2 regions of the Azotobacter armeniacus genome follow, and region 2 is predicted to be linked to the other one. Evidence: riboswitches for the same ligand, from Rfam matches in the RefSeq annotation. Region 2 holds a riboswitch; the other holds the start of a gene.

Region 1 (3,618 bases), on a different contig from region 2:
CGATGTGAAGTTCACTACCAGTCCCTGAGTCGTCGCGGCCAGCTTGACTGACAGGCTGGCCACCGCTCCACTCACCCAAGACCTGTGAAACCGTGGGCCAGCAAACGAGCAACAGACAGACGCAAGCCGCCACAAGCCAAGTCATCACATGACAAAGCTCATAGCGACCAGCCGCCCCTCCGCACTTACCTGCAGCAAACGACAATCGCGCGAAATCTGCCGCCGATCGTCCGATGTGAATGCTACCGGCCCCGAGCGGACAGCCCTTTTGCACAATAACCGGGCGCCACCCACTCACTATCTTCAGCCCCCCGCGCGGCGTTGACAAAGCCTGCGGGAGCAGTCGACAATTTCGTCTTATCATACGACGACACATGACAATCCCAAAAATAATAACAATCAGAGTGGATCTCAGCCATGCCCCATCCTGCATCAAGCCCCGCCCTCGATCGTCTCCTGCTCACCGGCGCGGCCGGCGTCCTGGGGACGGTCCTGCGGGAAAGCCTGCGTCCCTACGCCCACATCCTCCGCCTGTCCGATATCGCTCCCATGGCATGGCTGCCGGACACCGGCTCGGCGCGCTCTATCGCTTCGTCGGCGGAGCCGGTGGCGCAGCGCTGGAACCCTGGCAGGGCGATCTCATCGTCCCAACGGCCTGGACTTCAGCCCCGACGAGCGGACGATGTACCTGTCCGACTCGCCCCCTCGGTGCAGGCCATCTGGGCCTTCGACTACGACGAAGACGATGGTGCCCCGCACAACCGCCGGCTGTTCGTCGACATACAGCGCCATCCTGGCCGTCCCGACGGTGGACGCAGAGCGGAGTGATCGACGGCGCCGAGAACAACCCGCCGACCATGTTCTCCCACAACCACCACAAGGCGGCCTCCTACTACAGGCTGACCGGCCACCTGATCGTTCCCGAGCTGCTGGTGATGTCCAGGCGCACCTGGAGTGCCAACGCTGGATGCGCGCGGCGAAGGCATCGAGCTGCGCCGGCAGCGGCGCGGCGACGCCGAAGCGGATGCCCGACAGCGAATCGCTCTGGCGCTCGTGCCAGACCGCCAGCACCATGGCCTGACCGCTGCCCTGCAGCTCGGGCATGGCCAGTTGGTAGTGCACCTTGTCGCGCGCCAGGCCATCGCCGGACAGCTGCCAGCCGGTTTCGTTGCGGTCCTCCAGGCGCAGCCCCTTGAACACCGGCACGTTCAGCTGCTCGAACAGCCCGGTGACCTCCTCGCGGCCCGGACGCGCCTGCACAGCCGGGACCTTCACATCCGGGTTATGGCGGGCCGCCAGCCAGGCCAGCAGAGCGGCGATGTTGTCGAGGAAGCTGTCCGCCGGCGCGACCTGGCCGAGCAGCGGTCCCAGGCGCTCCACCTCGGCACTGAACAGGCCGACGCCGAGCAGCGCCCGCCCCCTCGCCCAACCAGGCGCGCAGTGCCAGCTCGTCGAGCCCGGCGAGCTGCTTCGGAGTGCGCGCGCTGACCTGCCAATACGGATGGTGCTGCTGGAACTGCGCGACGGCGCTGGCGAATTCGGCCGCGCTGTAGCGTGAAACGATGGCGTTGAGTTGCGCCGCCGAGGCTCCGGGGACGAGCAGCCCGAGCAGCAGGCCCAAGCCAAAGCGGCGGAGGAAAAGAGAAGACATGCCCAGTCCCGGGTCGAAAGGCGGCGGGCACGCGAAACGGACGCAGCGCCGGCGGCAAGGCGCAGAACGACCAGGGCTGGCGACCGCACGGCCGCCCACCGCGGCCTGCTTCGGGAGAGCGGGCTGGTGTCGGGCTCGACCGTGAAACGGTCCTACCGTTGCGGGGACAGCGTCAGCTTGGACTGACTTCCTTCCCATTTACCCCAGATCCTGATCCGGGCACCGCACTCTCCATGTTGCCGGCCAAGGGCCGGCAGGGGCGCACCTTACGCGGCGGGTGACGGCGAGCAAGCGCAATGCCTCAAGGGGGGCAAGGAGCTGCCGGCCGGACACTGGCAAGCCGCCAGAGCCCTTGCGGATCGACCCGAGCCAATCTTGGCGCGGCCAGTCCGCTGGCGGTTTTCTGACGCCCCTGCCGCGGATTATTGGCCGTCGTGCCAGTCCCTGCCTAATCTGACTTTGCTTGGGCGCATTGCCTTGACAGGCAGCCGGCAGATTCCGAAGTGTCACCCGGAGACCGATCCGGTAGAGCCAGCCAAGGGTGGGACAACCATGAGCCGAGAATTCATGTTTAACGCTGGGTCCGGCTATCTTTCGCGGGACTCCAGCCTGCACCGCCTGACGGTCGAGCTGCTGCAGCAGGCCGATATCCGCATCGGCGGCAACCGGCCCTGGGACATGCAGCTCAAGGCCGGCGGCGTGCCCGAGCGGGTCTTCGCCCAGGGCAATCTGGGTTTGGGCGAGGCCTACATGGAGGGCGCCTGGGAAGCGGAACGACTGGATGAATTCTTCTTTCGCCTGTTGCACACCGGCATCGACCAGCAGGTGAAGCCGACACGGCTGATCTTCCATGCGCTCCGCTCACGCCTGCTCAACCTGCAGAACCACCGGCGTGCCTGGAAGGTCGGCGAGGCCCATTATGATCTCGGCAACGACTTCTACGAGGCCATGCTCGACCCGCGCATGACTTACACCTGCGGCTACTGGCGAAACGCCGACAGTCTGGCCGAGGCCCAGGAGGCCAAGCTGGAGCTGATCTGCCGCAAGCTCGGCCTGGAGCACGGCATGCGGGTGCTGGACATCGGCTGCGGCTGGGGCAGCTTCATGGGCTATGCCGCGGAGCGGCATGGCGTGCATTGCGTCGGCGTGACGGTTTCCCGGGAGCAGCAGGCCTGGGCCAGGGAGCGCTACGCCGACCTGCCCGTGGAGTTCCGCCTGCAGGACTACCGCGAGATCCAGGGACGCTTCGACCGCATCGTCAGCGTCGGCATGTTCGAACATGTCGGCCACAAGAACCACCGCCGCTTCTTCGAGGTCGCCGCCCGCTGTCTGGCCGACGACGGCCTGTTTCTCCTGCATACCATCGGCAAAAACCAGCGCCACTCGACCCCGGACCCCTGGATTGATCGCTACATATTCCCCAATGGCGACCTGCCGTCCCTCGGACAGATCGGCGATGCGCTGGATCGCCTGCTGATCCTTGAGGATCAGCACAGTTTCGGCGCGGATTATGACCGGACCCTGATGGCCTGGCATGCCAACTTCGAGGCAGCCTGGCCGCGCTTCGCCGCCGAGCTGGGGGAAAGATTCCGGCGCATGTGGCGCTACTACCTGCTGTCCTGCGCCGGCGCCTTCCGCGCCCGGAACATCCAGCTCTGGCAGTACGTGCTGTCGAAGAATGGCGTGCCCGGCGGCTACCGGCGTCCGCTCCTGTGAAGCAGAGTCATGGAGGCCCCATGGGCGACGACCACGACGACAAGCCCCTAACGCTCCGGCAGATGCTGCACAGCGTGCTGGCCGCCGCCCTCGGCGTACAGAGCGGCAAGAACCGGGCACGGGACTTCGCCCGGGGCAAACCCAGCCATTTCATCCTGCTGGGCGTGGGCTTCACCGTGCTGCTCGTGCTACTCCTGTTTGGCATGGTTAAGCTGGTGCTGCACCTGGCCCAGCCCTGAGCGCAGGGCAAT
Region 2 (3,618 bases):
CCAGCGCTCCAGGGCCACCGCCGAGCGGGTGTTGCCCAGTTCGCGCGCCAGCTCTGGCACGCCCTCGTCGTGCAGGGTGCAGATCACCTGGTTGTTCGCCGGCAGGCGCGCGCGGGTGATGCCTTCAGCGACCATGCGCGCGTCGCAGAGGATCGGCGCCCCGGCGGCCAGCGCGGCCCTTCCGTAGGCACCGGCACCGGGGGAGAAACGCAGCTCGTCGACGACATCGACCATGCCGCAGGCATGGATCACCCGCACGGCGAGCTTTTCCAAGTCCGCCGGAATGGTGTCGAGCCGCGCTTCGGCGCGGATGATGGCAAAGGAGTTGCGATAGATTTCCTGACCATCGCGGATGTAATCGATCATCGGTTGTCCTGAGGCAAGCCAGTCGGCGGCTTCGTCGATGCTGAGTGAGTCAGCCAGCAGATGGCCGAAACCGGCCCCGCTGGCACGGCGTTGATAGATCTGGTAGCGCCCGCCGGGCTGGGCCAGCAGGGTATGGGGCGCGACATGGGCAGCGGCGCAGGAGCGCGGGCAACCGCTCAGATGTACCTGGGGCCTTGCTGCGCCTTGGCCCAGTCGATGGGCCAGGTGCAGCGCGTCGGCCTTGGTGTCGGCCAGGCCCTTGGCGCAGCCTGCGGAGCCAGTGCAGGCGATCAGGCCGGTCAGGGGGTCGCTGCCGTCGACATGCAGGCCGATCACGCCGAGTTGTCGTAGGGCCTCGGCGGCATGCGCCTGGGCCACGTTCGGCAGCATCAGGCCTTGCCAGGGTGTGAAGCGCAGGGTGCCGTCGCCCCGGCTGCGGGCCAGCTCGGCGAGTGCGTGCAGCTGCGAGGCATTCAGGCGGCTGAGCGTGGGCACGGCGCCGAGCAGGAACAGGCCGGGCTGGCGCTGCGCGAGGATGCCCAGCGGCGCGGCTGTCGTCGTCCGGGCGCGACGCCAGTCCAGCACCGCCGGCTCGCGGCTCAGTGCAAAGGCCAGCCGGGACTGGAGGCGTTCCAGGAAGGCCTCCATCGGCAGATTCGCCAGCAGATGGCGCATGCGGGTCTGCTCCGGCTGCGCCAGCTCCAGGAACAGCACGAGCACGGCTTCCACCAGCGCAGGCGCCTGCTTCAACGGCACCGCAGCCAGGGGGGCATCGGTCGGGCAGCCGGCCAGGCCGAAGGCCAGCTGCGTGCCGCCAGGCATCAGCGCGAGCCAGAGATCGTGGGGGTGGTCGAGCATCGCCAGGCGTTCGCCACCGTCCAGTTGCAAGGCGAACTTCGGCGACAGGGAATGGAAGGCGGGACGCGCCTGCAGCAGTTCGAGGATCGCCTCGGCCAGCGGTGCAACGTCCGCCTCGCTGTTCGGGTCGAGACCCAGGGCAGGGCTCACCAGCAGGTTGCGCACGTCGTCGGCGCCCGGTGTGGCGGGGCCGAGGCCGGCGGTGAGCAGGGCGGCGATCAGCGGCGCCTCATGCCCCGTGCGGACGCCGCGCAGCTGCAGATTGCTTCGATTGGTCAGTTCGATCACGCCGCTGGCATGGCGGCTGGCGGCTTCGCCGATGGCACGGGCCTGATCGGCCCCGAGGCGTCCGCAGGCCAGCTTGATGCGGCAGATGCCGCCGTCCAGCGCCGGCACGATGCGCAAAAGCCCGGGGCATGCCGAAGGGCGCGGAGCAGGGGAAAGAGCACTGCCGAGGGTATCTTCCACGAGGTCACACCTTGCAAAAAGACGCGGCGACCGGACCTCTAGCATCATCCCTCGAAGACACTATGGCATCGGTACACCCCGCCCGATGTTGGCACTCGCGACCAGCGTTCGTCGGCAGGTCTCCTGGCTTGCAGGTCAGGGGTCGGCGCTGCCTTCCCGGTCATCCCAGTGGCTTCGGTGCGGCGGACTCGCTGCTTACAGTTGCGGGGGCAGCCACGGTTGGGCGCTTTGTCCTTCCGTGTTCCCTCAATGGCCCGTTGGGGCGTTTCGGCTCGAGGCGGCCGCCTGCGAGTCCGAAGCGCCGGTCAGGGCACCGACGAAGGCGGTATTATGCCGGTTTTGTCCGGCCCGATGACAAGCTTCCGGCAGGAGGCGCAGCGGCCTTTCATCGCGAGGAAACATCCATGACGCCCTGGCTAGCCGTGATCGGCATCGGTGAGGACGGCTACGCCGGGCTCGGCAAGCGTGCCCGCCGGGCCCTGCTGGAGACCGGCCTGATCGTCGGCGCGCCACGCCAGCTGGCGCTGCTGCCGCCGTGTATCCGCGCCGACCGGCTGGAATGGCCGCGACCGTTCTCCCTGGTCCCGGTGCTGGAACGGCGCGGCACGCCGCTGTGCGTGCTGGCCAGCGGCGACCCCATGCTATTCGGTGTCGGTGCGAGTTTGGCGCGCGTGCTCGACCCCGCCGAGATGTGCGTGTTGCCGGCGCCCTCGTCCTGTTCGCTGGCGGCAGCCAGGCTCGGCTGGGCCTTGCAGGAGCTGACCCAACTGTCGGTGGTGGCCCGTCCGGTCGCGGCGCTGAACCGTCACGTGCATGCTGGCGCACGGCTGTTGATCCTGAGCAACGATGGCAAGAGCCCGGCGGCCATTGCCGCGCTGCTCCGCGAGCGAGGCTTCGAGGCCAGCCGCCTGAGCGTACTGGAGCACTTGGGCAGCGAATCCGAGCGACGCATCGACGGGCTGGCCGGGAGCTGGTCGATCGAGGAGACCGCCGCGCTCAACTTGGTTGCGGTGGAATGCATTCCCGGTGACCAGCCGCGTCATCTGCCACAAACCTCTGGCCTGCCCGACGATGCCTACCGGCACGACGGCCAGCTGACCAAGCGCGACGTACGCGCCATCACCCTGGCGCGCCTGGCACCCTTGCCGGGACAGCTGCTGTGGGATGTCGGCGCCGGTTGCGGTTCCATCGGCATCGAGTGGATGCGTGCTCACCCGAACTGCCGCGCCATTGCCATCGAGATGGACGAGGGGCGCCAAGGGCTGATCCGGCACAACCGTGACGCCCTCGGCGTGCCGGCGCTGCACCTGGTCGCCGGCGCCGCGCCCCAAGCCCTGGACGGCCTGGAAAGTCCGGATGCGATCTTCATCGGCGGCGGGGTGACCGTTCCCGGTGTGCTGGAGCAATGCTGGGAGCGGCTCAAGCCTGGCGGCCGGCTGGTGGCCAACGCGGTGACGATCCAGAGCGAGGCGCTGCTGGTCGGCTGGCGCGAGCGGCACGGCGGCGAGCTGACCCGCATCGCCATTGCCCAAGCCAAGCCGCTCGGCAACTTCGACACCTGGCGCTCGGCATTGCCGGTCACGCTGTTGGACGCGGTGAAGCCATTGGTGCAAGAGGACGCGCCATGACCCGCCTGCTGCTGCTCGGCGGCGTCGGCGAGGCGCTGGCCATCGCTCGCCGGCTCGGTCCGTCCCATGTCTACAGCCTGGCGGGCCTCGGCAAGGTCCCGCAGGATCTCGCCTGCCAGGTGCGTGTCGGCGGTTTCGGCGGAGCCGAGGGGCTGGCCGACTTCCTGCGCCAGGAGCGCATCGACCGGCTGCTGGACATGACCCATCCCTATGCCGCGCAGATCAGCCACAACGCCGCCCTGGCCGCGCGCATCGCCGGTATTCCCTGCTGGGCCCTGAGACGGCCCGGCTGGCAGGC

Evidence for each region. Region 2 has a riboswitch for cobalamin ahead of cobG (precorrin-3B synthase). Riboswitches for the same ligand answer to the same signal wherever they lie in the genome.
Region 1: linked by a shared signal. The riboswitch ahead of ACYVD0_RS12380 (cobaltochelatase subunit CobN) and the one ahead of cobG (precorrin-3B synthase) in region 2 are both predicted to bind cobalamin.

Annotation. Positions count from the first base shown of each region.
Region 1 is NZ_BAAGYK010000080.1:3,304-6,921, forward strand. Features, by position in the region: gene ACYVD0_RS12360 (lactonase family protein) at 1-28, shown strand, start outside; partial or broken gene ACYVD0_RS12365 (NAD-dependent epimerase/dehydratase family protein) at 418-555, shown strand; partial or broken gene ACYVD0_RS12370 (SMP-30/gluconolactonase/LRE family protein) at 555-810, shown strand; partial or broken gene ACYVD0_RS12375 (TRAP transporter substrate-binding protein) at 816-956, shown strand; partial or broken gene ACYVD0_RS12380 (cobaltochelatase subunit CobN) at 1,015-1,740, opposite strand; cobalamin riboswitch at 1,757-1,893, opposite strand; gene cfa (cyclopropane-fatty-acyl-phospholipid synthase) at 2,204-3,367, shown strand; gene ACYVD0_RS12390 (DUF2970 domain-containing protein) at 3,388-3,606, shown strand.
Region 2 is NZ_BAAGYK010000014.1:46,550-50,167, forward strand. Features, by position in the region: gene ACYVD0_RS03575 (precorrin-8X methylmutase) at 1-366, opposite strand, end outside; partial or broken gene cobG (precorrin-3B synthase) at 376-1,737, opposite strand; cobalamin riboswitch at 1,789-2,023, opposite strand; gene cbiE (bifunctional cobalt-precorrin-7 (C(5))-methyltransferase/cobalt-precorrin-6B (C(15))-methyltransferase) at 2,097-3,320, shown strand; gene ACYVD0_RS03590 (precorrin-6A/cobalt-precorrin-6A reductase) at 3,317-3,618, shown strand, end outside.